One region of the Bifidobacterium sp. RTP21102st3_E2_RTP21102_210122 genome, then DNA from elsewhere that is predicted to be linked to it. Evidence: riboswitches for the same ligand, from Rfam matches in the RefSeq annotation. Region 1 holds a riboswitch; each other region holds the start of a gene.

Region 1 (10,719 bases):
TGAGCTCGACCTCCTTGGGACCATAGGCGCGGCCGAAGTCGGCGCGCAGCTTGCCCATGAGCTTGCCGGCTTCCTTCTTCTGGTCGGCGGGCAGGGAGCCAATGGCCTTGCTGGCCTTGGTCATCGCCGAATCGGCACCTGCGTACGTTGTCTTGATGGCCTTGAGCTCCTCCAGGTTGGAGGCGTTCTGGATTTTCTCGATGCCCTCGGCAACCTCAGCGGTCACCTGGTCGGCGTCGAACACCATTTGTTCTGCCACGAGAACCCTTTCGTCTGATGTTTTCTCAGCGTTTCACAGCGTTTTTACCGGTTTCACATTCTTTCAACATGACCCGACATAGACAGCGACATCAGCATCACCGCGGCCGAGGTGCCGAGGTTCAGCGATTCGGCCTTGCCATAAAGCGGGATGGAGACGATGCGGCCGCAGCGCGTGAGGATGTCCGGTTCCAAGCCACGCGCCTCATTGCCGAACAGCACGGCTTTCGGAGCCTCGACCGCCGCCTTGTCCGCCAGTACTGCGGGCAGGCTTTCCGGCTTGCGTTCTTCGGTGCCGTATACGTCGGCGGCCCAGACGTCCATATTATGGTCGCCTGTCCAGGTGAAGAATTCGTCGGTGCTCATGGCGAGTACCGGCAGATGGAACAGGGAGCCTGCGGTGGAGCGGATGACCTTGGGGTTCAGCACGTCCACGCAGTCGTCCACGAAGATTACGGCGTCGCAGCCGGCCGCATCGGCCGCACGGATCACGGTGCCGGCGTTGCCCGGGTCGCGCACCTGCCAGAAGGCGGCAATCTGCGGGGCCCGACCGTTCTTGCCAAGTTCGACGTCATCGGCTCCGGCGTGCATGGACTCGGCATTGCCGACGGCCGCGATGCCTTGGGCGTCCGGACTGATGCGGCGCATCACGTCGCCGGTGCAGTAGTGCACATAAATCGTGGCATCCTGCGAGGTTTCGACGATCTTCTCCAACGTGGAGGAGATGATACGCGGATGTTCCAGCGCCTGCGAAACCTCTACATACAGGTCCTGCACCACGTCCGGCCGCCAAGTGACGGCCTCGCGCACGGATTGCGGGCCTTCGATAAGAAAACGGCCCGAACGTTCGCGGCCTTTGGCGCGGGTCAGATCGGCGATGCGGCGCACGCGGTCGGATTTCGGATTATCAAGAATCTGGGCGTTGATGGGCATAGCCACTACCCTACTGCCGGGTCATTACGTCAGTCGCGAGACTGAGGGTGGTCGAGGCTGGAACCACCCCAGTCGGCTACGCCGACAGCCCCCGCCAGCGGGGGCATCATAAGGCGTTCAGACACCCTGAAAGGCACTGTGCCAGTCTGCCGCCTTTCAGACACCCTGAAAGGCGAAGTGCCAATTCCCGGTGCCGACGGCTACGCCTATGGAGGCCAGCGGGACGGCCAGACAGATGACGTAGAAGATCCAGTCGATAGGCTTCAGACGCGAGATGCGGGCTTGGGAACGTGGGGCGCCGGAGCCGAAGCCGCGCGCTTCCATGGCGGTGGCAAGTTTGGTGGCACGCCGGATGGAGAGCACCAGCAGTCCGAACGCTTGGGAGAGGGCACGGGCGATGGCGTTACCGTCACCAAGGCCGCGCGAACGCTGGGACAAGCCGAGTGCGCGCCAATCTTCCTGCAGCAGCGTAAACATGCGCAATCCGGCCAATCCGCCGTATACGAATCGCGGTGAGAAGTGCAGAATCTCAACCAGACCGTCCGCCAAATCAGTGGGATCGAGGCCCAAGGCCAGAATCACGCCGGGTACGGCAATGGCCGCCACCCTGATAGCCGTGGCGATGGCCAGATTGATGGATCCCTCGCTGATCACAATCCAGCCACCCTGCCACAGGATCTCGCCCGAGGTGCGGCCGTAGAGGAACACGGAGATAAAACTGCCGGCGGCGGCGATCCATACCGGCCAGGTCTTACGGCATACGGTCCACGGAGCCACGCCACCAATCCACAGCAGCACGAATTCGATGCCGAGCGCCGTGGATGCGGATACCGCATCCAGACTGATGAACATCGGAATGCACAGCAACAGCGCACCGATGATGCGACTGACCGCGTTGATGCGCGCGATGAACCATGAGGGCGATGAGGCTTTGACCGGCTCCACGCGCGTTTCCTGCGGGCTGACGGTTACCACGTCACTCATGCCTTCGCCTCCTCGAACATCACACGTCGTGCGCCCAGCGCATCCACCAGCGCCTCATCGTGCGTCACCATGATCACGCACGAGCCTTGGTCGCGGATGGCGGCGATCAGCTTGACCATTTCATTCCACGTACTGAAATCCTGTCCGAATGTCGGCTCGTCCATCACCAACACTTTGGGTGCGGCGGCCAGCATGGAGGCCACGGACAGTCGCCGCTTCTCCCCGCCAGACAAGGTGTACGGGTTGGCTTTGGCGAAGCGCGTGAGATTCATCTGCTCAAGCATGCGGTCGGCGGTCTGATAAGCCTCGTCTTGGCTCTGCCCCATCGACTTGGGGCCGATGGATACCTCGTCACGCACAAAGTTGGCAGCGAACTGGTGTTCGGGCTCCTGGAACACCATGCCGATACGGCCCAGCAGTTCCTTGCTTTTCCAGTCGATCGGCTCACGCCCGGCATGCGCGGGCTTGAGGTTGTCGGCGATGAGCACCTTGCCGGCGATAGGTTTGAGTAGCCCGGCCAAGGTCAAGGCCAAGGTCGATTTGCCCGCGCCGTTCGGACCCATCAGAGCCGTTACTTCGCCGGGATAAAAATCCAGATTGATACCAACGCCAAGAGCGGCCCCACGGCCAAAGCTTAAGTTCTCGGTGCTGAGCACCGGCGCATCGTGCGCAGACTCCTGCTTCGGTGAGTAATCGGGAATCGCACGGCCCGGCACCCACGCGCCACCGGCGGCCAACACGTCGCCCATCTCGGCGAACACCTCGTCCGGCTTGCCGTCGGCAATGACCGCACCCGTGGGCGAACTTGCATCGGGTCGGCCGAGCACAATCACGCGATCGACCAGATCGAGCCATACATCGATATGATGTTCGACCACAACCATGGTCTGTCCGGTGGCCTCGATGACCTTTTTGACCGCGTCATGCACTTCGACCACGCCTTCGGGATCGAGGTTGGCGGTCGGTTCGTCCAACAACAGCAGACCGGGCTTCATAGCCAGCACGCCGGCCAACGCGAGACGTTGACGCTGACCGCCGGACAGATGGCGGGTGGACCGATCCAGTTCGAGTCCGCCGAGTCCCACCATATCCAATGATTCGCGCACTCGCTGCCAAATCTCCTCGCGCGGCACGTTGAGGTTTTCGCAGCCGAAGGCCGCGTCATCGCCCAGTCGTTCAAGAATGATCTGCGAGTCCGGGTCCTGAAGCACCAGTCCCACGCGACCTCGCGCCTCGCGCGCATCGACGCCATCGATGGTGAGCGAGCCCTCCTGCTCGCCTTCCTCATCGCCGCCAAGTACGCCTGCGAGACCGGCCATCATCGTGCTTTTGCCCGCGCCCGAAGCACCGAGCAGCAACACACGTTCACCTGGCCGGATGGTGAAATCGACGGCACGCAACGCGAAGTCCTTACGCGTGGCGTGCCGCCATCCCCAGCCGCTGGCCTCTACCGCAGCCGGATTAATCTGCATCAGACGCGCGCCTTGCTGCGGCCGGATTCAAAACGCTCCAGAGCACCGGTGACGGCGAGCGCACGAGACAAGTACCAGACCACCACGCCGGCGATCACGACGCCGGAGATGATGGAGCCCACCAGATACCAAGTGACGCGCAGGCCGTTCCAGCCCGGGTTGGTGGCCCAGTAGTAGGCCCAGCAGCCCACGCCGGCGAGCGCACCGGACAGGATGGTGGTGCCGATGTTCCACTTCTTCCAAGCGAAGACGGCGAAGGCAATTTCGGCACCCAGACCCTGGATGATGCCGACGATCAGCGAGCCGCCGACGCCCCACTGGTTGCCCAGCGTAAGCTCAAGGAAGGCGGCGAGGGTTTCGGCAAACAGTGCGGCACCGGGCTTGCGCACAATGATTGCAGCGAGCGGGCCAGCGAACAGCCAGAATCCGTTGAGCAGACCCTCGAAACCGGGGGTCACGCCTTCAAACAGGGCCAGCGGGGCGGAGCAGACAATGTCCCAGCCCCAGAAAATGACGCCGGATGCGACGGCGATGATTGCGGCGACGACGATATCGACGACGCGCCACTTGTAATTGGCTTTGGCCACAGCTTCAGTCATGAATGTGCCTTTCTTCTGCTCGCACGCAGGCCGAACATACGTGGATATATGTACGCACATGATGCATATGTTCGTGGCCACGCGCGGGTTGGTTCAGGCACGGGTGGGTAAGAGCGACATTTCCGTGCGCCGGCATTATCCGGTCACGTTCCATCGGTCGAGACTATGAGTCTCCTCTCAGCCGCCCAACGGCAGCTCCCGTGTCAACTCCCGACTATAAAGCAAGCCGCCGTCAAAGGCAATAGCCACATCTGTGACCTACCTGACGGCGGCTCACTACCATTACCGATGCGGTTCGGCTACTTGCCGAGCTTGTCCAGCAGCAAAGCCTCGGTGATCACGTTGTTCTTGAGGCCGGGCAGGGAGATGGACTCATTGGGGCTGTGGGCGTTGGCCTTCGGGTCTTCGGGACCGGTGACCAGCACCTGAGCGTTGGGGAAAATGCGCTGCAGTTCGGGGATGAACGGAATGGAGCCGCCTTCGCCCTTGTTGATGGGCTCAACGCCGAAGGCCTCGGTCATGGCTTCCAGCGCGTCCTTGGTGGCCACGGCGGTCGGATCCATGGCCCAGCCCATGCCGTTTTCGCCGCGTTCGACAGTGACCTTGGCACCGAACGGCGCGTGGGATTCGAGGAATGCAGCCAGTGCTTCCTGCGCTTCTTCAGGGTGCTGGGTGGGCGCGGTGCGCAGCGACAGACGGAAGCGGGTCTCCGGGGCGATCACGTTGAAGGATCCCTCGACCGGGTGGGCGTCGAAGCCGATCACGGTCACGGACGGCTTAGTCCACAGGCGTGAGGCCAGCGAGCCGGTGCCGGCGAACTCGTAACCGGCCACCACGCCAGAATCCTCGCGCACGGTGGTTTCGTCAAGGTCGTGCTGCAAACCGCCGATCGGCTCTTCCGCGGTCACGCCGGGTACGGCCAGATCGCCGTTCTCGTCATACATGGAAGCGATGAGCATGGCGGCCAACGTATTGGAGTCGAGAATCGGGCCGCCGTACTGGCCGGAGTGCACCGGATGCTCAAGGCCCTGCACGGTCACGTCCACACAGGTGTTGCCGCGCAGCGAGGTGGTCAAAGAAGGAATGTCCGCCGACCAGTTGCCGGAATCGGCCACGATAATCACGTCAGCGGCGAATTCGTCGCGGTGAGCCTCGATGAAGGGAATGAAGCTTGGCGAGCCCATCTCCTCTTCGCCTTCGATGAACACTTTGATATTGACGTTGAGGTCGTCGCCCAGGGCCTTCAGTGCACCGGAGTGGATGGCGATGCCGCCGCCGTCATCGGCGGAGCCACGGCCGTAGAGGCGGCCGTCGATTTCGGTGGCCACGAACGGGTCGGTGTTCCACTCGGCCGGGTCCGGAACAGGCTGCACGTCGTGATGGGCATAGAGCAGCACGGTGGGGGCGTCCGGAGAAACGATATGCGAGCCGATGACCTCCCATGCGCCCGGAGTGCCGTCGGCATTGGAAGCCTGAACCACCTTGGTATCCACACCCACGAGGCGCAGTTCGTCTGCCACGAATTCAGCGGAGCGCTTCATATGTTCGGCGGTGATGCCCTTGGCGGAGATCGACTGCAGCGCGACCTTTTCGGCCAGCACCTTGACGATGCGGTTCCAATCGGTTTCGACGCGCGAACGAATCTCGTCAGCGGTGAGCGTTGTCATGATGGTCCTCCTTTATATATATGTGTGAGCGGCGTCATTGCAATGGCTGCGCCAGTGTACAAGTGTCTGAACGTCACCGTAACCTCAAAGCATGACATGGAATCCGTTTAAGAAAAAAGAAGAGGTCCAGGCTCCTGTTGAGCAGGCCCCGAAGAAGGCCGCCAATCCTTCTGAGAAAAAAGGCCGTCCTACCCCGAAGATGAAGCAGGCTCAGGCCGCCGGTATCCGTCCGCTGGTTCCGGTGGACCGCAGGGCCAGCGCCAAGGCCGCCAAAGCCCGTCTGCGTGAGAAGGAGAACGCCGAGTACGAGGCGATGCAGAATGGCGATATCAACCACATGCCCAAGGCGGAACGCCTGCCTTGGCGTATCTACATCCGTGATTATGTGGATGCCCGTTTCAACCTTGGCGAATGGTTCATCCCGGTGGCCTTCGCGATTCTGATCGTTTCCATGTTCGTCACTTCTTTGATGCAGAACCAGTGGGCTTCCATCATCATGATGGCGCTTATGTACGGTTACCTGATTGCCGTGATCATCGACGTATGGCTGATGTGGCGCAAGCTCAAGGCCAAGCTCATCGCCAAGTACGGCGAACGGTCCGTGTCCAAGGGCTCCCGCTCCTTCTCCTACGCTTGGAGCCGTTCGATTCAGATGCGTCGTTGGAGGCTTCCCAAGCCGCGTTACCCGAAGCGCGGTCACTGGCCGGCGGACTGATTGTCCATATATACTCTGGCTCCCCTCGTTGAGGGGCTGAGCCGTAAAGAAAACAGTCCAGTGGACTGTTTTTAGGCGAAGTGGCGGCGATAGCCGCATATGGCTCCCTAGCGTGGGAGCCATACTTATATGTATCAAGGAGGCAATCATGAGCGAACAGTTTGATCTGGTCATCATCGGGGCCGGCCCCGGCGGCTATTCCACGGCCTTGCGCGCCGCCGAACTCGGCATGAAAGTGGCACTCGTCGAGCGTGACGCCACCGTAGGCGGCACATGTCTCAACCGTGGCTGCATCCCCTCCAAGGCGCTCATCACCGCCACCCACACCATCGACACCGTGCACCGTGCGGCCGAGCTCGGCGTCAACGCCTCGGTGAATGGCATCGACTTCGGCACGCTGCGCGACTATCGCCTGCGCGTGGTCAAGACGATGGTGGGAGGACTGGCCGGACTGCTTGCCCATCGCGGCATCACCGTGTTCCGAGCCAATGCCGCGTTCCATGCGGATGAGACCGCTCCAGCAACTTCCAACCACATCGTCCACCTCGTCCCTTCCCCCGACCAAAGCGACATCCTCACCTATCACAAGGCCGATGTCCCCGAGCCCAGCGGCCCCACGATGGACCTCACGGCCACGAACATCGTCATCGCCACCGGTGCCAAGCCACGCCCATTGCCCGGCAACCCGTTCGCCGGCGCCCTCATCGACTCCACACAGGCGCTGGAAGTCAACGAATTTCCCTCGTCGGCGGTGATTATCGGCGCCGGGGCCATCGCCCTTGAATTCGCCTCGATGTGGAACGCCGCCGGTTCGAAGGTGACCTTGCTGATTCGCAAGGACCGTGTGCTCTCAGCCTGGGACCGGAGAGTCGGCACCACGCTGACCCGTGAGCTCAAACGTCATGGCGTGAACATCATCACCCGCGCCAGCGTCACCCATGTGGACACCGGCGCGAACCTTGGTGCCACCGTGCACTACACGTGCGAAGGCCAGGACGGCGAACAAAGCGTCTGGGGCGAAATCGCCCTTGTCGCCATCGGGCGTGACCCGATCACCGACCCAGCATGGGGCGTGACGATTGACGACCACGGACATGTCGCCACGGATGCGTACGGCCGCACCGACAAACCGGGCGTATGGGCGGTGGGCGATGTGACGGCCGGTCACGCGCTGGCGCATCGTGCTTTTGAGCAAGGCATCGTCATCGCGGAGACCATCGCCGGACTCAATCCCAAGCCGGTGGACGAAGCCACCGTGCCGCAAATCGTGTTCTCCTTCCCCGAAGCGGCGTCGGTCGGGCTCACCGTCGAACAGGCGCAGGCGAGAGAGGATCTCATTGAAATCAAGGAGACCAACTATCCGATGCTGGCGAACGCGCGCATGCTGATGAGCGGCACGGCCGGTTCACTGACCATCGTCTCCGGCTGCGACGCGACCAACCCGGACACCCCGCGCGTGCTCGGCGTGCACATGGTCTCCCAGATGGCCTCCGACATCATCGCCGAAGCCGAACAGCTGGTCGGCAACCGTGTGCCGCTCGCCGACGCAGCCCGCCTCGTTCACCCGCATCCCACGTTCAGTGAAACGCTCGGCGAGGCGCTGCTCAAGGCCGACGGACGGCCGTTACACACACGCTGAGACCAACCAGCACAAGCAAGTTCGGACCAGCGCACCTGATAAGATGTTGTTTAGTGTGTTTCGTCCCAACAAAGGAAGAAGTGATGGTGGAAAAGGACGCGAAGCCGAAGAAGCAGAGCACAATCAAGCAGATCATCCAGATCTACAAGTACACGGCTAAGGAAGACAAGGCCCTGCCGTGGCTTGAGGCCGGTGCTTTCCTGCTGCCTGTAGTCGTGATGATCATCATCGGTCTGATTGCCAAGTGGACCTGGCTGACCTGGATCTTCACCATGATCACCGCCATCATGCTCGGCATTCTGCTGGCCACCATGATGCTCACCCGCCGCGCGGATGCAGTCGGCTACAAGCAGATTGACGGCAAGCCTGGTGCCGCCATCGGCGTGCTGAGCAACATGCAGAAAGCCGGCTTTAACTTCCCGCAGGAACCGGTGTGGATCGACCCGAAGACCAAGGATGCCATCTGGCGCGGCACTTCGATGAACGGCATCTACCTGATCGGCGAAGGCGAATACGGTCGCATCATGAAGGCGATGGATCGTCAGGAACACGATATCAAGGGCGTCACCGCCGGCTCCTCCATTCCGGTGTACCGCATCTCCGTGGGCCACGGCCCCAAGCAGGTGCCACTGGACAAGCTGCGTAGCACGGTGACCAAGTCCAAGAGCTATGAGCCCACGAACCACAAGAACGCACTGATCGCCAAGATTCATCCGCGTCGTCGCTTCCTGCTGACCAAGGCCGAGATGGAAACGCTGAACGATCGTCTGCGCACGCTGCAGGCCAAGAAGGGTTATGCCATCCCCAAGGGCATGGACCCGAACCACCCGCAGAAGATCTCCCGCCGCGCGATGCGCGGTCGCTGATCGGCAGCACACCACCAAATCGCACAGAAGCCCCGGAATCCGTTCAATCGGTTCCGGGGCTTCGTCATATGTCTCATAATCGCGTCCACATACATCCACCTACGTCACCTGTCAATATCCACTGTCCACGTTGCGGACACCTCTACCCACTCCCCCGATAGCCTCCGTTTCCATTCTGTAATGATGTTTCGTTGAAATAACGCGCCTGCGCGATTGTCGGCCACAGTCACGAAACATTCTCGTAACCCAAGTTTCGAGCCGGCGAAACGCACGATTTTACGATGGATACCGTTATATTTCATACGAAAGGAGCGGTCCCGTGACCGAACTCAAGTCCAAGGAAGACGCCGAGGCCCTTATCAACAAGGAAGGCATCGAGTATGTCTCCGTCCGTTTCACCGATCTTATCGGCGTTCAGCAGCACTTCACCGTGCCGGCTAGCGAATTCCTGAAGGACGCTTTCACCGACGGCATGCCGTTCGATGGTTCCTCCGTTCAGGGCTTCCAGGCCATCAACGAGTCCGACATGAAGCTGGTCCCGGACGTTGAGACCGCTTTCGTTGACCCGTTCCGCAAGCACAAGACCCTTGACGTGGCCTTCTCCATCGTCGACCCGCTGACCGACGAGCCGTACTCCCGCGACCCGCGCCAGGTTGCCGGCAAGGCCGAGGCCTACCTGAAGTCCACCGGTATCGCCGACACCGCCTCCTTCGCTCCTGAGGCCGAGTTCTTCATCTTCGACAAGGTCCGCTTCGAGAACGGCATGAACCGCTCCTTCTACGAGGTCGACTCCATCGAAGCTCCGTGGAACTCCGGTGTTGACGTTGAGGAAGACGGCACCCCGAACATCGGTTTCAAGAACCGCGTCAAGAAGGGCTACTTCCCGGTTCCGCCGATTGACCACACTCAGGACCTGCGCGACGATATGGTCGCCAACCTGCAGAAGGTCGGCCTGATTCTCGAGCGTTCCCACCACGAGGTGGCCGGCGCTGGTCAGCAGGAGATCAACTACCGCTTCAACACCCTGCAGCACGCAGGCGATGACCTGATGAAGTACAAGTACGTCGTCCACGAGACCGCCGCTCTGGCCGGCAAGGCTGCGACCTTCATGCCGAAGCCGATCGCTGGCGACAACGGCACTGGTATGCACTGCCACCAGTCCCTGTGGAAGGACGGCAAGCCGCTGTTCTACGACGAGAAGGGCTACGCTGGCCTGTCCGATCTGGCTCGCTGGTACATCGGCGGTCTGATCAAGCACTCCTCCTCCGTGCTGGCCTTCACCAACCCGTCCCTGAACTCCTACCACCGTCTGGTTCCGGGCTTCGAGGCTCCGGTCAACCTGGTGTACTCCGCTCGTAACCGTTCTGCCGCCATCCGTATTCCGCTGGCCGGCACCTCCCCGGCTGCCAAGCGCATCGAGTTCCGCGCTCCGGATCCGTCCTGCAACCCGTTCCTGGCCTTCTCCGCTCAGCTGATGGCTGGCCTGGACGGCATCCTGAACCACATCGAGCCTCCGGAGCCGGTCGACAAGGACCTCTACGAGCTGCCGCCGGAAGAGCACGCCGGCATCAAGCAGGTGCCGAGCT
Region 2 (10,719 bases), on a different contig from region 1:
CGAGCAAAGAACGCAGGCATCACCGGCTCGGAAAATGAAGATTTGCCAAGAATCGCGCCTTTGACCAGCAGGGTCATCGCCATGCTCCACACGGGAATCCCCGGCACATTGCTGGAGAACACCTGATAGGTGAGCGCTGGGCCCACATATTTAGAGTATCCCCCCGCCTTGTTCGGCCGGAATTCGTCGAGCATAGACGGCTGACCGATTTCGGAGTCAAGGAACCGGAGCAGTTCACGACGCCTGAACTGGCGCATATACCGTTTGAGCTCAATCCGCACCATGTCAGGCTCATATCCGGTGATTGCGGGAATCAGCAGTTCAGCCTGACGCCGCAGCTCAAAATCCGGATCGGCCCATAGTTGGGCCGCGTCGGCCACGATGTCGAGAATATCGTTGACACTCATCGCGGCAAGCGTGCGGTTGCGAACATCGGCAAGCTGCTTGGCAAGGGAAGTCACCTTTGGGCCATCCAGTCGCGGATAGCGCAAACGCTTCACCCCATCCGATGTGGCGACCTCATAGATTTCGTAATCCGAAACATCCGCTCCCGAGGGCAGGTGGAAGACATCAATGGCCTGACTCACGGATTCATCAACGGTTGGCACTGATGACCTCGTCTACCGCGATTGAGCACCCACGAGCCTCGGCTCCCTTCGCCCTGCCCTGCAGCAGGAATCCGTCCGGGGTCCGATGGCCGAGATCCTCGGTCAGAATACCGATGCATGAATTCCAATTGGCAAGGTCGTAATGGGCTATCACACCGGTCTCACCATCCTTGACGGGAGTCAGCGTTTCCGGATCGAGGAAGACCGTGCGCACCCAGGCGGGGTTCGCCTTGAGATAGTTGCTGGTGCCATCCGTATACCACGACAGAATATTTTGGTCATAGATCTGCGAGCTCAACTCGGTCATGCCATACATGTTGACACAGTGGTGGCGCGGCACCCCCAGTGTCTGTTCCAGCTCATCAAGCATCTGGTCTTCGGTGATGTCGCGCTTAGTGCTCTTGAAGCCGCCAGTGTCGAACAACCGGCTATCGGGGGCCAGCGCGAACGTCAGATCATGCTCATGCAGGTAATCGAGCAGATACAGATAGGACGACGAGACACCCATCAGCATCACCGGTTCACCGTCAGACACCGCACGGTTAAGGAAGGCGATGATTTCATCGAACTTGAGTCCATGCTCGTCGAAGAACACACCGCTGCCTTCGCTGCCGCAGCACTCCACGGCCTTGGTAAGGTAGCGCGACAGGGAGGAGTTCTGGTTCATGTCCCATGCCGGCGAAATCACGGCGATGCGGATACGCTCTCGATCCGGCATGATGAAATGACGGAACGGCACAATCATTGATTCATCCCACACCTCAAGATCGGGGTGGAAGTTGCGCCCACGCATCTTGCCGCCATGCGTGGTTCCGCTCGTCATGAATACGGCTTTGCACTGCTCGGTCGGTATGGTCGAAAGGTCAAGGTGCTTGAACCCGTCCACCGGCATCGGCGGAATCTCCCGCCAATCCTTGAGCGTTGCGGGGGTGACGCGTTTAGCCGCGCAGTAACGACGGTACGGCAGATCATACGTGTACTGATAGATGAACACGTCGCGCGCCAACGCACCAAACGCCTCTTCCGGGGCCTGCTCACAGCCATAGGTATGGATAAAATCCAGAATCCCGCGCTTGATACGACGCGCGTCATCCATCACATCAGTCATTGCATCGCTCCTGTCAATATCCAATATCAACCAGCATTATCGTTCATCGTACGCCGCAGCGCCAGTCCCATCCGCCGGATCGGCTGCTGGAACATCCACGGACGCCGGCGCACGATGCTTCGCCACCAAATCCGGAAGAGCGACGAAAAGCGCATTGAGAATGATGGCGCTGAATACACCGACCATGATGTTGTTGCCAAAGAACACGCTTGCGCCGCCGGTCAGGCCGGAGAGCGCCTTGGGCAGGGCGATGCCGAGCAACAGAGACATGCCGATGACCGTTTGACGGCGCTCGTCATCAGCGACCTTGCGCAGGGCGCGCAGGCCGGTCACGATTAGGCTGGCCGCAGCCGGCAGGAAAATGCCTCCGACGACTGCCGAGGGAATGACGGACAGCAACGCGCCCGCCTTTGGCACGAAGCCCAGAATCAGCAACAGCACAGCGGCGATGATCACAGGCGTGCGCGTGCGCAACTTGCCTTCGCCGGTCAGGTTGAGCAGGCCGACATTTTGCGGGTAGGCGGTGGTGGTGAATCCACCAATCAGCGAGGAAATGGCTGAACCGGCCGCCTCGCCGGCAAGACCGTAGCGCACCTGCTTGCGTTCGAGGGGCGTGCCCTGAATCTCAGAAGCCGCCTGATAGACGCCGAGAGCTTCCATGACGGCAACCATGTAGGCGATGAAGAACGGGATGAAGATCTTCCAGTCAAATGTGAACGGACCGTAGGGCAGGAAGGTCGGCAGGCCCAACCATCCCTTGGATGCCACAGGAGAGAAGTCCACCATGCCAAACGCTGCGGCGACCACGGTGCCGACGACGAGCGCGATGAGGAATGAGAACGACTTGAGCAGGCCCTTGCCGAGCAACGACAGGACAAGCACAATCGCCGTGGTCAGAATCGACACGGTCAGGATGTGCGGATCGGCGAACGTCTTGTCGCCGGGAGCCCCGCCTAGAAACTCGCTCAGCGTGAATCCAGACAGCGAGACACCGACCATAAAGATGACCACGCCCGAAATCATCGGAGAGAACAGGAACCGCATCCGCTCTATCACACCGGTCAGGCACAGCAACAGGAACACAAGCGAAGCGATGAGAATGGACGAACTCGCCGCCCCCAGCATGCCGGCCGTACCTGCCGCGATCATCAACGCGTCAAACGCAGCTGACGGCCCCTGCACCACCGGCAGGCGAACCAGCCGAGTGGCCTGAATCAAAGTGACCAGACCAGAGACGATGAAGATGGCGTTAATCATGTTCGACGACAGGGCAATAGGTAAGCCGATTGCTCCGGCCACAAACACCGGATCAAGCCAGACGTTGGAAACAAGCACATGCTGGAAACCCAGCAGTACGTTCTGGGCGGTCAGCTCCTTGCGTATTGACATACGCTTCCTCTCTCTCAACGCGCATATGGGATGCCGAGCCGAACAGAGGAGTTCAACCGTCGCATTCCCTACGCGAGTGTTAGCTCACAGGTTCGAAGGGTTCGGCACATACCGTCTCAGCCTAAAGCACCCCTTACGAATCGGTTTTCGCACGTCACCGTAACAAACCTTGACATCTCCGTCAAGAAGATTCGTGCTTTTTTTCGGCAGCTGCCCGATGTGAGATAACAAACAGTTTTACGAATGGAGAAGGAATCGAAGCAATGCGGCCAGACTCACCAACCCCACAGGACCATGGACTTGGAGTCGGCGGGAGTGTAGTTGGAGTCGCCGGTGGCGCCGGCAGCGATATCGGCGGCAGTATCGCGGCCGGGCAGTTCGCGGGTTTCGCGGCGGATGGCGTTGCGCCAGAGGCGGGCGCGGTTGGAGCGTTGTACCTCCACGATATTGCCGTCACGGCCTGCGGCGAAAACGCTCTCCTGGTCGCCGGTTTGCATGCGTTTGACTTCGCGGCGCAGTTGGCGATTCTCTTCTTCGAGGACCAAAATGCGCGCGATACCGGAAAGATTGATGCCCTCATCCTGGCTCAGGCGCTGAGCTCGGGTCAGGCGGGCAATGTCGCGCAGGCAGTAGCGGCGTGCGCCGCCATCGGTGCGCTGCGGACGAACCAAACCGAGGCGGTCGTACTGACGGAGGGTCTGGGGGTGAATGTTGGCCAACTCGGCGGTCTGGCCGACGGTGAAGATGGGCAGTTCGATGTCGAAGCCGACGTCATCGGCTCCGTCGAGATCGGCCCTGCCCATCACGAGCGCGGTTGCGCACATCGCGTACAACTGCTTCATCTGGTTGGCTAACCGCGCCATTGTTCACCTCCTGATTACAGGCTGAGATAGTCGCCGGCTTTTTCGTCGAATTCTTTGGCGGCGTGCTTGACGGCCAGACCCGGCTTGGCGGGGACCATGATCTGCACACGGCCGATCAGATCGCCCGGCTGGTTGCTGCGCTGGACGCCAAGTCCCGCGAGCTTGACTTCCGCGCCGGAGCTGGAGCCTGCCGGCACCTTGAAGGTGACGGGATTGCCATCGATATCCTTGGCCTCGACCTTGCCACCGGCCACGGCCTGGCCCACGGTGACGGGCAGGTCCATGACGATATCATGGCCGCGCATCGAGAATGTGGCATCGGGCTTGACGGTGACGTGCAGGTACAGGTCACCGGCCTTGCCGCCGTTGATGCCTGGCTTGCCCTTGCCGGCCAGCTTGATTTTCTGTCCGTCCTTGACGCCCGCAGGCACGTGGGCCTTGAACTTCTTGCCGTCCACGGACAGGGACACGGTAGCGCCCTTGACCGCCTGACGCAGGGTCAGGCTGATCTTGGAGTTGCGGTCCTCGCCGTTTTCGGGGCGCGGGGCCTCCTCATAGCCATAGCCGCCGGCATTGCCGTACGGCGATTGGCCGTAGCCGCCATACGGCTGGCCGCCCTGACCTGCAGCACCGCCGAACATCGAGAAGATGTCGTTGATGTTGTTGGGGCCGCCGCCCGAAGTGGAGAAGCGGATGCGCGAGCCATTGCCGCCGGCACCCTGGCCGAACATGGAACCAAAGATGTCGGAGAAACCGGAAGCATCGAAGCCGCCGGTGCCGGAACCGCCGGCGAAGCGGGCACCGCCCATGCCGAACTGACGAATCGCGTCGTACTTCTGGCGATCTTCCTTCTTGCTCAGCACGTCATAGGCTTCGGAGATGTCCTTGAACTTCTCCTCAGCTTCCTTGGTCTTGTTGACGTCAGGATGGTATTTGCGGGCGAGCTTGCGGTACGCCTTCTTGATGTCGTCGTCCGAAGCGTCCTTGGAGACACCAAGGACTTTGTAGAAGTCTTTGCTGAGCCATTCGTTTTCAGCCATTCATGTCTCCTTTCTAGAAAAGTCTTTATGTAATTGCACCTCCCTCTGATGAGGGAGGTGGCATCGCGCAGCGATGACGGAGGAAGAGATAGCGGAGACTATGGGCATCAAGAATGTGGCCCTCTGTCTTCCGCGGCCTGCGGCCGGCTTCTCTCCCTCAGTCAGCTTCGCTGACAGCTCCCTCATCAGAGGGAGCTAAGGCACTGTCAACTCATTGCAGCGAGCTGGATGTCAGTTTTGCGGGGAGGCTACTACTACTCGGGCGGCGCGGATTACGCGATCGCCGATGCGGTAGCCGGCCTCGACCACGGTGTCAACCGTTTCCTTTTCGGCATCCGCGTCCGGCTTGTGCAGGATCGCGTCATGCTTGGTGGGGTCGAAGTCCTCGCCCTTTTCGCCGAACTTCTCGACACCGAACTTCTCGAAGGCCTTGTCAATCTTGGTGGCGACGGCCTTGAACGAGTCGTCCATCTCGCTGTGTTCGCGAATGCGGTCGATATCGTCGAGGGCGGGCAGCAGCGCGGTCAGCACGTCGATGATGCCGTGCTGGCGGAAGCGCTCCTGCTCCTTCTGCGTGCGATTGCGGTAGTTGATGAACTCCGCACGTTCGCGTTGCAGGGCTTCGAGGTAGTCTGCGGCTTCCTTCTTGGCCTTGCCGAGCGGGGTGAGGGTGTCTGCGGAATCGGACTGGCCTTCGCCAGTCTTCTCTCCCTCAGCTGCGGCAGGAGCCGCGTCGGCTCCTTCATTGGAAGGAGCCTGGGCAGCCGAATCCTGCGCAGAGCCGGACTCGGCGGAGGCGTCAGCCCCTGAAGAGGCCTGAGCGGCAGCCTCAGCATCTGAGGGATCCGGCAGGTCGTTCAGGTAGTCGTCCTTGTTGAACTCGGACATCACTTGTTGTCCTTGTCGTCATCGTCGTCCACGACCTCGGCCTCGACGGTGTCGTCGTCGGAACCGGAGGCGGAGCCAGCGGAAGCGCCGGCACCGTCAGCACCAGCGGCAGCACCCTCGGCACCCTGCTGGGCGTAGAGGACCTGGCCGATCTTCTGGGCGGCGGTCATCAGCTCGGTCTGAGCGGTCTTGACCTTCTCGGTGTCGTCACCCTTCAGGGCTTCCTTCAGAGCGTTGACCTTGTCGGTGACTTCCTTGACGATGTCGTCGGAGAGCTTGTCCTTGTTGTCGTTGACGAGCTTCTCGGTGGAGTAGGCGAAGGCCTCGGCCTGGTTGCGGGTCTCGGCGTCTTCCTTGCGCTTCTTGTCCTCAGCCTCATGAGCCTCGGCTTCCTTGACCATGCGGTCGATCTCGTCCTTCGGCAGGCCGGAACCACCGGTGATGGTCATGGACTGCTCCTTGCCGGTGCCCTTGTCCTTAGCGGACACGTGCACGATGCCGTTGGCGTCGATGTCGAAGGTGACCTCGATCTGCGGAACGCCACGCGGAGCCGGAGCGATGCCGGTCAGCTCGAAGGTGCCCAGCGGCTTGTTGTCGCGAGCGAACTCACGCTCACCCTGGTAGACCTGAATCAGCACGGACGGCTGGTTGTCTTCAGCGGTGGAGAAGACCTCGGAACGCTTGGTCGGGATGGCGGTGTTGCGATCGATGAGCTTGGTCATGATGCCACCCTTGGTCTCGATACCGAGGGACAGCGGGGTCACGTCGATAAGCAGGACGTCCTTACGGTCGCCCTTGATGACGCCGGACTGCACGGCGGCACCGACAGCCACAACCTCATCCGGGTTCACGGACTGGTTCGCTTCCTTACCACCGGTGAGCTCCTTGACGAGTTCCTTGACGGCGGGCATACGAGTGGAACCACCGACGAGCACCACGTGGTCGATGTCGCTCACGGAGATGCCGGCGTCGTGCAGCACGTTGTTGAACGGCGTGCGGCAGCGACCCAGCAGGTCGGAGGTCATTTCCTCGAAGTGCGCACGGGTCAGAGTCTCATCCAGGTGCACCGGGGTGCCGTCAGGGGTCATGGCCAGGTACTGCATGGAGATGCTGGTGGAGGTGGAGGAGGAGAGCTCCTTCTTCGCCTGCTCAGCGGCTTCCTTCAGACGCTGCAGCGCGATCTTGTCCTTGGACAGGTCGACGCCGTACTTGTTCTTGACTTCGGAAACCAGCCAATCGATGATCTTCTGATCCCAGTCGTCACCACCGAGGTGGTTGTCGCCGTTGGTGGCCTGAACCTGAATGGTGGAGAAGCCGTCGTCATCCTTGCCAATCTCCAGCAGGGAGACATCGAAGGTGCCGCCGCCGAGGTCGAAGACCAGGATGCGCTCGTCTTCCTTGCCCTTCTCAAGGCCGTAGGCCAGAGCGGCTGCGGTCGGCTCGTTGATGATACGCAGGACGTTCAGGCCGGCGATCTTGCCGGCGTCCTTGGTGGCCTGACGCTGGGCATCGTTGAAGTATGCCGGGCAGGTGATGACGGCGTCGGTGACGGGCTCGCCGAGGTAGGCCTCAGCATCCCTCTTCAGCTTCATCAGGATCTGCGCGGAAATCTCCTGCGGGGTCCACTTCTTGCCGTCGATGTCGACGGTCCAGTCGGAGCCCATGTGGCGCTTGACGGAAGAAATAGTGCGGTCAACGTTGGTCACGGCCTGACGCTTGGCCACTTCGCCGACGAGGATCTCGCCGGACTTGGAGAAGGCCACCACAGACGGCGTGGTGCGCGCGCCTTCAGCGTTGACGATAACGGTGGGCTCGCCACCTTCAAGAGTTGCGATGCAGGAATTCGTGGTTCCCAGATCGATACCAACTGCACGTGCCATAATGTGTGCTCCTTAATTACTCGTTTGTTCTTACGTTCTTTGCCCAAGTTCCGATTGGTCGTCTCTTGGACCTTCCAAACTTGAGCCTACATCACTCAACTTCCATTTGGCAAGTTCTATTCCCAATTTCAACACAAAAAGTTGAGCATGTTTGGCTCAAGTTTTTTGTGGGAGTGACTGACGGCGATGACGGAGTGGTGCGTTTGGAGCCAAAATCCACTTATACAGAAAACTGCAAGGGGTGACTGGGGCGCGCCATCGGCCTTGTCGTCAGACTTGCCATCGGCGGCGCGCGATTGCAGCGCATGGGGTGCGTCGGCGACGTTATTGTCGCTGGGGCATCGATGCGCTGAATAACTCAGACACAGTGTTTGTCGCCGATTTTCTGCGGGAATTGTTCGGCAATATCGCTAGGTATGCCGATTCGACGCAGCGTTACGTGGTGCTGGTTTCCGCCGCTCAGGACCGCGTCACCATTGATGTGACGGACCGTCCGCGTCAAGGTGACGCGACGTTTGAGGGGGCGGCATTCCGGGCTTGCGTACTATCGGGAGCGTGTGCTGCATGCGCACGGGGATTGGGATGTGCGGGAGAAACGCGGGCAGTGGGTACTGCATGCTTCAGTGCCGGTCGATAACGCTGGCTAATCGACAACACCGGCTCATCAATAACGCCGGCTAATTGATACCGCCAATCACTCGATAACGCCAGCCAGTCAATAACGCCGGTCCCCGGCCGCGCCGGCGTGGGTCGCGAGCGAGGCCGCCATCGCGACCGCGCAGACTGCGGCGGCCACCGCGACGCCCTTGTGCTGTTTCACCTTGTGCATGAAAAGTTCCTTTCCACCGACCGCACGATGAGTGCAATCGCGAAGGCCATCCCACGCACTGCACCCGGTATGCCACGCTCTTCGGCAACCATGCCGAACTTATCGCCGCATACCGGGGCGCACCCGGATGTTGCAGAAAACTGCAACCGGGCTCAGCTGCGCAGCAAAATTTCTTCGAGCGCGCCGGCCACCGCATCGGGCATGTCGGTGATCCAGAAATCGTTGGCGTAGCGCGGACCACGGTTCATGGTGCGCAGGGCGCCGATCGCGCCGATGCCGAGCTTGTGGACCGCCTGCAGCGCGAGCTCCTTGGTGCGGTAGAGCATCTGGGCGTGCAGCAGTAGGTCCATCGCGTCCGATTCGACCGGATTGTCGGCGATGCGCAGACCGCCGGGAATCTCGATGCGCAGACTGGCAGCCGAGCTGATGCCGGTGACGGACACGGTCAGGCTCATGGTCGCCTCGTCGTACGCCACCGTCGCCTCGACCGGAGCCTCGCCGGACCATGCACGCACGCCGCTGGCCGCGTCAACCGGCGCGACGCCGCGGAACACGACCGTCCAGTCGCGCGACTCGGGTACGGCGGACGTATCGCCGGTAACCGGCGCGACGGTGAAGGCGCTGGGCGACGCATCGGCCCCGCCCCACGTGAACGCTATCGCGGTGTCGGCGCTGGGGGCGCCCCACGTGCCGCGATCCTCGCGCATGACGAACGAGCCGTCGGCACCAGGGAACACCAGCACGCGCAGGGCCTGCGGGTTGGCGATAGAGTTGATCGCTTCGCCGGATTCCGCGACGTCCTGCAACGGCACGATCGCGCCGGCCTTGGCGAACACCGGCGTGCGGTCGAGCGAGCGCCAGACCTCCAGTCGGCGGCCAGCGGCGTCGGATGAGACGTATCGGCGGCCGTCGAAGAAGTCGAACCACTCCCCCTGCGGCAGCCAGGCGTCGGCGCGGCCGCGGCAGGCGGCGGCATCGTCCGGGGAGACGATCGGCGCGACCACGAGCTCGGTGCCGAAGCGGAACTCATCCGGCACCTCGTAGGCGTCCGGCGTATCCGGGTTCTGCCAGTACATCGGCTCGACCAGCGGACGGCCGGCTTCGGCGGCACGGTAGTTCATGGTGTACAAGTACGGCATCATCGCGTGGCGCAGACGCAGCGCGTCCACCATCGCGGCGCTCACGTCACGGTTGAAGTTCCACGGCTCCTTGCCGGAGAACGGCGAGTTGGACGAATGCAGTCGGTTGATCGGGCTGAACGCGCCGAGCTGGTACCAGCGGGCCTCCAGCTCTTCGTTGCGGTAGCCGAACATGTGGCCGCCGATGTCGTGGCTCCACCAGCCATACCCGATGTTGGAAGCGGTGGCGGTGAACTGCGGCTGGAAGGCGAGCGATTCCCAGGTCACGATCGTGTCTCCGGAGAAGCCGACCGGGTAGCGGTGGGAGCCGGGGCCGGCGTACCGGGAGAAGGTGAGCGGCCAGTTGCCACCGCGCCCTGAGTCGAGGTAGTGCATGTGGTTGAGCATCCACAGCGGGTCGAGACCCTTCTGGCGGGTCACGCCGCCCTGCTGCCAGTCCAGCCACCAGAAGTCGACACCTTCGGCCTCCATGCGGTGGTGCATGTCGAAATAGGCGTCCACGAAGTCCGGGTTGGTGAGGTCGAATTCCACGTTCTCCTCGGTGGCCGGGTCGATGCCGACGCGCTTGGCGACTTCGGGGTAGGCGTCCTCGAACGCGCGCACGCCGTCGCGCGGGTGGACGTTCAGTGTGGTGCGCAGGCCGCGCCGGTGCAGGTCGGCGAGGAAGGCCGGCGGGTCGGGGAACAGTTCGCGATTCCACGAGTAGCCGGTCCAGCCGGAACCGTACTTCGGGTCCACGTCGTCCACGCGATGCCAGTCCATGTCGATCACGGAGGTGGTGAACGGGATGCCCTCGCGCTTGAAGCGGTCCATCAGGGCCAGATAGCCGTCCTGCGTGTACCGGTAGTAGCGGCTCCACCAGTTGCCCATGGCGAAGCGCGGCAGGAGCGGCGTGGGGCCGGTCAGGCGATAGAAGTCGCGTACGGCCTCGACGTAGCGGTGGCCATAGCCGAAGAAGTACAAGTCCGTTTCGGC
Region 3 (10,719 bases), on a different contig from region 1:
CGCATCACCGGTTTTGACGATGAACGCACCGCATATTTTGGCGTAATGCCTAATGGGCACACCACACAGCTCACATTTCCGCGTCAGGAGGTGTTCGATGTGGGCGACGTGTTGCTCGTCGGCACGGATTTCTATCGTAAAGTGCCGCATGATGTGTGGCCGTTGAAGCCCCGTGTGGGCATCGTGCGCCGTGCGCTCAACGAAGGCGTGGTCCTGGAGACTTCCGACGGCCTCGGTCCAGATGTCGCACACTTCGGCACCGCCTTCGAGCGAGTCGAGCGTCGTCCCGAATTAAGACACCACCGGGCATAATAATTGGCTCCCCTCAGAGAGGGGAGCCAGAGAGGTTTACTCCTGGGCGGTGGAGTAGAGCTTGCCGCCTTGGGCGGTGTACTTTTCGCTCATCGCATCCATGCCGGCGAGGATTTCTTCGGGGCTGAGCACGTTGGCGGACACCACGCCGTTATCGACATTGGCCTTGGCCGTAGCCAGTGCCTCGGAGTCGATGCCTGCAGCAGCCTCCTTCACGATTTGCTGCTGAGCGGCCTCGCCACCGAATGCCTTGCGGATGTTCTGGGAGATGGCCATCGAGCAGAACTTCGGGCCGCACATCGAGCAGAAGTGCGCCATCTTGGCCGGCTCGGCGGGCAGGGTATCGTCGTGGAAGGCGATGGCGGTGTCCGGATCGTAGGACAGATTGAACTGGTCGAGCCAACGGAACTCGAAGCGAGCCTTGGAAATCGCATTGTCGCGATCCATCGCGTGCGGGTGGTGCTTGGCGATGTCTGCGGCGTGGCAGGCGATCTTGTAGGCAATCACGCCCTGCTTCACATCATCCTTGTTCGGCAGGCCGAGGTGTTCCTTCGGGGTCACGTAGCACAGCATAGCGGTGCCGTAACGACCGATCTCGGTGGCGCCGATAGCGGAGGTGATGTGATCGTAACCCGGAGCGGTATCGGTGGTCAGCGGTCCGAGGGTGTAGAACGGGGCGCCCTTGCACACGGCCTTCTCCAGCTCGATGTTCATGCGTACGGTATCGAACGGCACGTGGCCCGGGCCCTCGATCATCACCTGCACGTCCTTGGCCCAGGCGCGCTCGGTCAGCTCGCCCAGAGTCATGAGCTCGGAAAGCTGCGCGGCGTCGTTCGCGTCGGCCAGGGAGCCGGGGCGCAGGCCATCGCCCAGAGAGAACGCCACGTCGTACTTGGCGAAGATGTCGCACAGCTCGTCGAAGTGCGTGTACAGGAAGCTCTCCTGGTGGTGGCGCAGGCACCAGTCGGCCATGATGGAGCCACCGCGGGAGACGATGCCGGTCACGCGGTTGGCGGTCAACGGCACGTAACGCAGCAGCACGCCGGCGTGGATGGTCATGTAATCCACACCCTGCTCGCACTGTTCGATCACGGTGTCGCGGAACAGTTCCCAGCTCAGCTTGGAGGCATCATCCTCAACCTTTTCGAGGGCCTGATACATCGGCACGGTGCCGATCGGCACGGGGGAGTTGCGCAGAATCCACTCACGGGTGGTGTGGATGTCGTTACCGGTGGACAGGTCCATCACGGTATCGGCGCCCCACTTGGTGGCCCACGTCAGCTTCTCCACTTCCTCGTCGATGGAGGAGGTGACGGCCGAGTTGCCCATGTTGGCGTTGAGCTTGGTCAGGAAGGCGGATCCGATAATCATCGGCTCGGCCTCGGGGTGGTTGATGTTGCAGGGCATCACCGCGCGGCCGGCGGCCAGCTCGGAGCGCACGAGCTCCACATCGCAGTTCTCGCGGGTGGCCACGTACTGCATCTCCGGGGTGATGATGCCGTGGCGGGCGTACCACATCTGGGTGATCGGGTGGTCCTTGGCGCGCATCGGCTCATGCTTGCGTCCACGCCATTCCTTGGTGGCGCGGCCGCGCTTGATGGCGCGCTTACCATCATCCTCAAGGTTGCGGCGGCGGCCCTCGTAGTCTTCGATGTCGCCGCGGTCGCGGATCCAGTCGAGACGCAGGGGCTTCAAACCTTCCTTCGGGTCGCACTTGGGGCCTTCGGTGTTGTAGTCGTGGAACGGCGGGTTCGGGCCCACGCCGGGCGTGTCGCTCAGCTTGATTTCGGTGTACGGCACTTCCAGGTCGTAGGAACCATACTGATAGGTGAACGGTACGGACTTGGTCTTGCGGATGTGCGCCTTGTCGCGCTGCTTGGAACCACGGGCGGCGATGTCCACGCGCTGCTGCTTGGCGAGCTTCTGGGCATTCTTGGCGTCCTTGGCGTTGGTGAACTTCTTCTCAGTGGCCTCGGAGCCAGGCTTTGCGGCCCCTTCCTGAGCAGCCTGAGTATCAGCAGCGGGGGTGTGGGCTACGACGCGCGGCGCGTAGCCGTGCTTCTTGTCGCCGCGGACGGCCTTCCAGCCTTCGACCATGGTGCGCGCGGCCTCTTCCGGGTTCTCGGCACCCGCGATGGCGGAGACCGCGAACCAGCCGGCGGCCTTGGTGCCGGCGAGCATGGCCATATCGGCTGCGGTCACGCCGCCGCCCACGACCACCGGGAATTCGCTGGCAGCGCAGATGGTGTTGATCTGGGCGGCGTCCAGCGTCTTGCCGGAGCCGTCGTTGCCGCCCACGGAAGCCTCGGGCTTGGTGGTGGAGACGTGCAGAGGACCGGCGCCAATGTAGTCGATGCAGCCGTCGGGCAGCTCGTTGATGAGCCGAACGAGGCTTTCGGTCTCAGCCGACAGGCCCACGATGGCCTCGTCGCCGAGCAGGGCGCGGGCTTCGCGCGGCTCCATGTCGGTCTGGCCGATGTGCACACCGTCCACCTTGATGCCCTTGCGGCGGGCCTGCCACACCACGTCGGCACGGTCGTCGATCACAAAGGCCACGGAATCGGACTTCTCATTGTCCTCGATGATTTGCGCGATGTCGCGAGCCATGTCGGTCAGCTCAGAGGCATCGGCCTCCTTGGCGCGCAGTTGGATGAAGGTTGCGCCGCCGTGCAGAGCCTGATCCACCACGTCGGTCAGCGGACGGCCTTTGCAGTCCTCCGGCCCCACCACGAAGTACGCGGACAGGTCGAAGCTGTCGCGCATGGAGGCGTATAGGTATTCATTACTCATTATTATTCCTGCTTTTGTTGTTTCTTGTGGAAGTCTTATTGGAAAAAACTGTTATGAGCTCCCTCATCAGAGGGAACTGAAACTACTGCACCAAAATCTCGGATTCCGCCACCTGTTCGGCGGTCACATTCCACAGCGCGTCAAGGAACGCAACTTGGAACGAGCCCGGTCCGTACGAAGTTGTATCGGCCACCTCTCCCGCGCGGTTGTACAGCAGAGACGCGGACAGGGCGGCGGTCAACGGATCGGAGACCGCCAAATACGTGGCAGCCACGCCGCCCAGCGAGCAGCCGGCACCGGTGATCTTGGTCATCATCGCGCTGCCGCCCGGCAGTCGGTACACGGTTTCGCCATCGGTCACCAGATCGGCGATGCCGGACACGGCCACGGCGCAGCGGGTGGAAGCGTCATGGGAGGAATGCTTGGCGTGCTGTTCGGTCAGATACTGTGCCAGCGCCACCGCCGCGCCGGTTGCGGACTCCACGTCGTCGACGGATTCCACTCCGGCGGGGCGGTGCTCGGAAGCGTCCCCCACGGTTTCGGTATTGAGCCCCCACATGTTCGCCAGCGCGATTACCTCGGATGCATTCGCGCGAATCATGGTCGGGGGAGCGGCCTTGAAGGCCTGAAGAATGGCGGTACGGGTGCGGCCGATGCCGGCGGCCACCGGGTCGAGCACCCACGGCTTGTCCAAGTAGTTGAGTCGCTGGGCGATTTCGGGCAGTGCGTCCTTATAGAACGGCAGCAGCGTGCCCACGTTGATGTAGTTCGCGCCCGCGATTTTCGCGGTTTCGATCACGTCGTCCGGCAGGAAACTCATGGCCGCAGTGCCGCCGGCCGCCAGTTGCGCGTTGGCAACCAAATTGATGGTCACAAAATTGGTGAATGACTGGGCCAACGGAGTCGTCTCGCGTACGCGGCGAACGGCATCGGCGATATTGTCACGGATGGGTGAATCGGCTGGAACCGGAGTCCCGGCGGTATAACCGCTGGACACGCCGGTAAACGATGATGCACTATTGCTCATTTACTGCTCCCTACGATGGTCTTAACCAACAGGTTCTAAGGGTCAGGCTCAGGCCTTTCTCAACTCGCGAACCACATGCGAGTTCCCCTGCATTACAGTGCCGACGCTATGCGCCAACATGGACATTATCGTGACGGATTTGTTCGATACGTGTCGTCAGGTCTGGCGCGTCCCCGTCCATTCGTGATACATAGACGCCTCCGCCGAGCAACATCTCCCGAATTTGTGACGCTGACGCGATGTCAGTGGCACAAATTCGGGAAGGGTAAAACAACAGGAACAATATGGAGGTGTTGCGATATAGGAATCGCTGCGAACGGCCGCTCGTGAGACGCGGAACATATACCGGACAATGCCGCCTGACCTGTCACCATATACGGCTATCCTGAAGCGGTTGTTATTAGACCCCAAACCGTTCAAACCAGAAGGTGCATTGTGGCTCAGTCCAAACTCGATGAAGTCGTATCCCTTGCGAAGCGTCGCGGCTTCGTGTTCCCCGCCGGCGAAATTTACGGCGGCACCCGTTCCGCTTGGGATTACGGCCCTCTCGGCGTCGCTCTCAAGGACAATATCAAGCGTGAATGGTGGCGCTCCATGGTCGTCACCCGTCCTGATGTCGTCGGTGTCGACACTTCCATCATTCTGCCGCCCGAAGTGTGGGTGGCGTCCGGCCACGTGAGCGTGTTCAACGATCCGCTCGTCGAGTGTCTCAACTGCCACAAGCGCAACCGCGCCGACAAGCTCGAGGAATCCTACGCCGAGAAGCACGGCGACAAGATGCCGGAAAACGGCATGAAGGACATCGTCTGCTCGAACTGCGGCACCCGTGGCCAGTGGACCGAACCGCGCGACTTCAACATGATGCTGCGCACCCACCTCGGCCCGGTCGAGGACGAGAACAGCCTGCACTACCTGCGTCCGGAGACTGCACAGGGCATCTTCGTGGACTTCAAGAACGTGATGACCTCTTCCCGTTCCAGGCCGCCGTTCGGCATCGCCAACATGGGTAAGTCCTTCCGTAACGAGATCACCCCGGGTAACTTCATCTTCCGCACCCGTGAGTTCGAGCAGATGGAGATGGAGTTCTTCGTCACGCCCGGCACCGATGAGGAATGGCACCAGTACTGGATCGACGCCCGCACCCGCTGGTACATCGACCTCGGCGTCAAGCCGGAGAACCTGCGCCACTACGAGCATCCGAAGGAGAAGCTCTCCCACTACTCCAAGCGCACCGTGGACATCGAATACAAGTTCGGCTTCCAGGGTTCCGACTGGGGCGAGCTCGAAGGCATCGCCAACCGTACCGATTACGATTTGAGCGCGCACTCCAAGCACTCCGGCGAAGACCTGAGCTACTTCAACCAGGCCACCGGCGAGAAGTACGTGCCGTACGTCATCGAACCGGCCGCCGGCCTGACCCGCTCCCTGATGTGCTTCCTCGTGGACGCCTACGATGTGGACGAGGCCCCGAACACCAAGGGCGGCGTTGACAAGCGCACCGTGCTGCGTCTCGACCCGCGTCTGGCCCCGGTCAAGGCCGCCGTGCTGCCGCTGAGCAAGAAGCCTGAACTGCAGACCGTGGCCCAGAACCTGGCCGACGACCTGCGCTTCAACGAGTGGATGATCGACTACGACGAGTCCGGTGCCATCGGTCGTCGTTACCGTCGTCAGGACGAGATCGGCACCCCGCTGTGCATCACCGTGGACTTCGACACCCTCGAGGACCACGCTGTGACCATCCGTGAGCGTGACACCATGGCCCAGGAGCGCGTCGCTCTTGACAAGGTGGCCGATTACGTGGCCGCCCGCATCGGCGAGAAGCGCACCCGCGTGCCCCTGAAGCCTGTGGAAATGGGCGGTGAGCCTTGGCCTGAGTCCGGCGTTCAGGAAGCCGGCGGCCTGTACTAAGCCGGAGTCGCACAACTTGGGCTCCCCTCTGTGGGCTGAGCCGTAAGGAAGACATCCCAGTGGGCTGTTTGTAGGCGAAGTGGCGGCGATAGACGCCGGGGCTCCTCTCTCAGGGGAGCCCCTACTTATTTTCTTAGGAATCACATGGCACAATCCGAATCCGAAACAGTGCTCACCGAGCATCACGAGACCGACAACCTCGACCCACGTACGGACGCGCCGGCGCGCCCCGGGACCCCGGTGCATATCGCCCCGGTCCAACTCGGCAACATCACCGTGCCGACCCCGGTGGTGCTCTCGCCGATGGCGGGAGTGACCAACTGGCCCTTCCGCGTGATTTGCGAGGAATATGGTCCCGATGGACTCTACGTGGCCGAGATGATCACCGCTCGAGCCCTCGTGGCGCATAACCCGAAAGCACTGCGCCTCTGTCATTTCGCCAAAAGCGAAAAAATCCGTTCACTGCAGTTGTACGGCGTGAACCCCTCCATCACCGAACAGGCGGCGAAAATCGTGGTCGACGGCAACATGGCCGACCATGTGGATCTGAACTTCGGTTGCCCGGTGCCCAAGGTCACTCGTCGAGGCGGTGGTTCGGCCTTGCCTTGGAAAACCGACATTTTCACTGAGCTATTACAGCGCGTGGTCGCCGTATGCGAGCCGGCGGGCATCCCCGTCACCGCGAAGATCCGCGTCGGCATCGACCATAACCATGAGACCTTCCTCGAAGCCGGACACATCGCGCAGGAGGAGGGCTGCAAGGCCGTAACCCTGCATGCCCGTACCACCGCCGAATACTATGGCGGTCATTCCGACTGGTCCCGCATCGGCGAGCTCAAGGAACACCTCAACATTCCGGTATTCGGCAATGGCGATATCTGGGGTGCCGAGGATGCGCTCGAAATGGTGCGCGAGACCGGCTGCGACGGTGTGGCCATCGGCCGCGGATGCCAGGGCCGGCCGTGGCTGTTCGCCAACATCAAAAACGCCTTCGAGGGCAATCCCGAACGGCTCAACCCGAATCTGGGCGAGGTCTGCCGCGTGATTCACCGTCATGCCGAGCTGCTTACCGAGTTTTATGAGGGCGATGAGATGATGGCCGTCCACGATCTGCGCAAGCACATCGCCTGGTATCTGAAAGGATTCCCGGTGGGCGGCTCCACCCGCAAGGCCTTTATGGAATGCGAGAGCCTGGCCGATGTGGACCGCGAGATCGGCAAGCTCGACCCGACTATCGAATACCCGCCACGCGTGGTCGACAAACCGCGCGGCCGCGTGCGTTTCGCCAAGAAGGTGCACTTGCCGTATGGCTGGTTGGAATCGCGTACCACCACCCACGAAGAGCGTGAGGCGCTCTTCGGTGACGACCCAATGGACGCCAGTTACTGAGAAAATACTGAAAATACACGCAACACGCGCCATTCTGCGCGTGAATTTCCCTCCAAGAGTAGCCTGTTTGCGCTACTCTTGGGTGTAACCGTGAAGTGACAGGAGCCAAACGTGAGCGAGATCGCGCAGAATGAGTTCAACGACAAGACCAACATCAAGGTTGTTGGCGTCGGCGGTGCCGGCGGTAATGCCGTCAATCGCATGATTGCCGAGGGATTACAGAATGTTGAATTTGTGGCGGTAAATACCGATGCGAAGGATCTTCTGCGCTCTGATGCGGATGTCAAGATTTCCCTTTCCGATAAGTCCAGTCGTGGTCTCGGTGCTGGTGCCGACCCGGAGCGTGGAGCCAAGGCGGCCCAGGACCACCAGTCGGATATCGAAGAGGCGCTTAGGGGTGCCGACATGGTGTTCGTCACCTGCGGCGAGGGCGGTGGCACCGGTACTGGCGCCAGCCCGATCGTCGCTCGTGCGGCTCATCAACAGGGTGCTCTCACCATCGCGGTTGTTACTCGTCCGTTCAGCTTCGAAGGCCCTCAGCGTTCCGCTTCCGCCGAATACGGCATCGACAACCTGCGCAAGGAAGTCGACGCGCTGATCGTCATTCCGAACGATCGCCTGCTCGAGCTTTCCGACCGTTCCATCGGCATCATTGAGGCCTTCAAGACCGCTGATACCGCACTGCTTGCCGGTGTTCAGGGCATCACTGACCTGATTTCGATGAACTCCTATATTCACGTCGACTTCAACGATGTGAACTCCATTCTTCGTGGTGCTGGTACTGCGCTGTTTGGTATCGGTTCCGCACGGGGAGAGGATCGTGCCACGCAGGCCGCCGAAATCGCCATCAGCTCTCCGCTGCTTGAGGAAAGCATCGAAGGCGCACACGGTGCGCTGATCAACATCGCCGGTCCGACCGACCTGAAGTTGCAGGAGGCCTCTGCTGCCACCGAACTGGTGCGCAAGGCCATTCACCCTGAAGCCCAGATTATTTGGGGTCTTGCTCTGGACGATGCTTATGGCGATGAAGTGCGTGTCACTGTTATTGCTGCTGGTTTTGACCCCGTCGCCGCTCAAGATGACGACACTCAGAGCACGGTGACGCCGGTTGTGCCAACCGCCGCCGATCCTGCGACTCCCGTGGCACAGCCAGCTCCAGCACCGGCACCGGCTGCACAGCCCGCTGCCACTGCCCAACCGGCATTCACACCGGCTACCGGTGACTCCGCATCGTTGCCTTTTGATGATCCGACTTCCGCTCATCCGAATATCGCCGTGAACGATCCGGCTGGCGATCTCGACATCCCTGACTTCCTGCGCTGAAAGGATTGATCCATGGCTGGGTTCATGAAAAACGCGATGTCCTATCTGGGCATGAGTGACGTTGTGGACGATGAGGACGACTACATCGAGGAGGACGAGGAGCAGAAGCCGGCTTCGAAGTCCGCATTTGATTCCGACCATACGGTCACGCCGCTGGCGTCAACCACCGCGCCTGCCGCATCGTCGACTACCAAGCCGTTCCCCGGTGGTCGTGTGAACAGAATCACCACCATCCATCCGAAGTCATATGAGGATGCTCAACTGGTCGGCCGTGCATTGCGTGACGGTGTTCCGGTCGTACTGAATCTCACCGGTGTGGCCGAAGCCGTGGCATATCGCATCGTGGACTTCTCCGCCGGCGTGGTGTTCGGCGTGCGTGGTTCCCTCGAGCGTGTCACTCCGCGCGTGTTCCTGTTGAGCCCGGCGCAGGTGAACATCAAGGTCGAAGAGCCGACAAAACCAGCCTCGGCACACGATTTGTTCGCTGACTGACCGGTTCAGTAGTTTTCGCATTCGACGTTATATCGGTATTCGGCCGACTCCCAGCAAGGAGTCGGCCGATTCTTATTGTGCTCCGAGCAAACTTTTCATGCGCGGTTGTTAGTCTGTCAGCATGCTTTCCTTAGTGTTCTCTTTGATCGGCCGCATTCTTGCATGGCTCATCAACGCGTATATCACGGTTCTGTTCGTGCGCATGATTCTGGACTGGGTCTCCGTTCTCGCACGAAACTGGTATCCACGTGGTGTGGTGGCCCAGCTGATCAATATTGTGTATTCCATTACCGAACCCCCTCTGCGCTGGCTACGTCGCTATATTCGCCCATTGCCGCTCGGTTCGATTTATCTTGATGTCAGCTTCATTGTGCTGTATTTTGCGCTGGTGGTACTGGAAAGTGTTGTTCTGATAGTGTTCTGAGGCCGTTTTTGACCCGCCGGAGGCATATATCTGGCATAAAAACCCACGTCGAATGTTCTGAAACGATGGGGTCGTGATAGCATTCTGACTTGAGACCAACGTAAGTGCGGGCGATGCCCCAAAGCGAGGTGCAAGATTTATGGCTCTGTTGACGCCGAAGGATATTAGGGAGCATACCTTCCAGACTGTTCGATTCAAGGAAGGTTATGATGTCGACGAGGTCGATGACTTCCTTGATCAGGTCACGGAAACCGTCGAGGCTCTTGGACGTCAGGCGGTAGCCGGCGGTCAGGCCACCCAGTCTCTGGGTCCTGACGTGACCAACCTTAATGCGAAGATCTCCGATCTTACCGGTCAGGTGCAGCAACTCGAGTCGGAGAATGCTGGTTTGAAGAACGCTGTGGCTCAGGCCCAGCAGGCCGCTCAGGCTGGCAATGATCAGGCAGCACAGCTTGTCTCTGCCAAGCTCAGCGAAGCCGAGGAATCCAACCGCGCGCTGTCCTCCCAGAATGAGCAGCTCAAGGGTCAGGTCGATCAGCTGAACGCTCAAATCGATCAGCTCACCGCTCAGGCTGCTCAGGCCTCCGGTGACCAGGAGGCTGTCGGTCAGCAGATCGCCGCCATTCAGCAGGAACGTGATCAGTTCCGCGCGGCCAATGAGGAGCTGTCCCGTCAGCTCGCCGCCGCTCAGCAGCAGGGTTCCGCCGCTCAGCAGCAGTCCGCTCAGATCGCTGAGCTGTCCCGTCAGCTCGAAGAAGCCAAGCAGCGTGAAAACCAGCTTCGTGCTCAGGTTTCCAAGGTTGAGCCGAGCACCGAGACCGGTTCTCTGCAGAAGATCGCTGGCGCCGCTTCCATGCCGGGCACCGAGCCCGAGCGCGCCACCGCCATGCTGACCCTGGCTATGCAGCTGCACGATCAGTACGTGGAGAAGGGCAAGAACAAGGCCAAGGAAATCACCGAGGCCAGCCAGAACAAGTACAACGATCTGGTCACCAAGGCCAACAACTACTCCGAGCGTACCCGTTCCGAGGCCGACGACTACTCCACTCGTACT

What was found. Region 1 has a riboswitch for thiamine pyrophosphate ahead of AB5287_RS03335 (ECF transporter S component). Riboswitches for the same ligand answer to the same signal wherever they lie in the genome.
Region 2: linked by a shared signal. The riboswitch ahead of AB5287_RS06480 (nucleobase:cation symporter-2 family protein) and the one ahead of AB5287_RS03335 (ECF transporter S component) in region 1 are both predicted to bind thiamine pyrophosphate.
Region 3: linked by a shared signal. The riboswitch ahead of AB5287_RS01970 (hydroxyethylthiazole kinase) and the one ahead of AB5287_RS03335 (ECF transporter S component) in region 1 are both predicted to bind thiamine pyrophosphate.

The regions. Positions count from the first base shown of each region.
Region 1 covers NZ_JBCPAN010000002.1:312,211-322,929, reverse strand. Annotated here, with positions in the region: gene pheS (phenylalanine--tRNA ligase subunit alpha) at 1-247, opposite strand, end outside; gene AB5287_RS03350 (RNA methyltransferase) at 313-1,191, opposite strand; gene AB5287_RS03345 (energy-coupling factor transporter transmembrane protein EcfT) at 1,348-2,175, opposite strand; gene AB5287_RS03340 (ABC transporter ATP-binding protein) at 2,172-3,647, opposite strand; gene AB5287_RS03335 (ECF transporter S component) at 3,647-4,246, opposite strand; TPP riboswitch at 4,351-4,455, opposite strand; gene AB5287_RS03330 (dipeptidase) at 4,546-5,913, opposite strand; gene AB5287_RS03325 (DUF3043 domain-containing protein) at 6,005-6,628, shown strand; gene AB5287_RS03320 (NAD(P)/FAD-dependent oxidoreductase) at 6,777-8,267, shown strand; gene AB5287_RS03315 (DUF4191 domain-containing protein) at 8,351-9,133, shown strand; gene glnA (type I glutamate--ammonia ligase) at 9,453-10,719, shown strand, end outside.
Region 2 covers NZ_JBCPAN010000004.1:158,158-168,876, reverse strand. Annotated here, with positions in the region: gene AB5287_RS06490 (acyl-CoA reductase) at 1-608, opposite strand, end outside; gene AB5287_RS06485 (coenzyme F390 synthetase) at 595-1,716, opposite strand; gene AB5287_RS06480 (nucleobase:cation symporter-2 family protein) at 1,753-3,105, opposite strand; TPP riboswitch at 3,153-3,249, opposite strand; gene AB5287_RS06475 (heat shock protein transcriptional repressor HspR) at 3,381-3,968, opposite strand; gene AB5287_RS06470 (DnaJ C-terminal domain-containing protein) at 3,983-5,008, opposite strand; gene grpE (nucleotide exchange factor GrpE) at 5,240-5,896, opposite strand; gene dnaK (molecular chaperone DnaK) at 5,896-7,776, opposite strand; gene AB5287_RS06455 (TIM-barrel domain-containing protein) at 8,758-10,719, opposite strand, start outside.
Region 3 covers NZ_JBCPAN010000001.1:439,915-450,633, forward strand. Annotated here, with positions in the region: partial or broken gene AB5287_RS01960 (26S protease regulatory subunit) at 1-234, shown strand, start outside; gene thiC (phosphomethylpyrimidine synthase ThiC) at 349-3,102, opposite strand; gene AB5287_RS01970 (hydroxyethylthiazole kinase) at 3,185-4,129, opposite strand; TPP riboswitch at 4,120-4,228, opposite strand; gene AB5287_RS01975 (glycine--tRNA ligase) at 4,565-6,037, shown strand; gene dusB (tRNA dihydrouridine synthase DusB) at 6,182-7,426, shown strand; gene ftsZ (cell division protein FtsZ) at 7,538-8,749, shown strand; gene AB5287_RS01990 (cell division protein SepF) at 8,762-9,241, shown strand; gene AB5287_RS01995 (YggT family protein) at 9,363-9,665, shown strand; gene AB5287_RS02000 (DivIVA domain-containing protein) at 9,805-10,719, shown strand, end outside.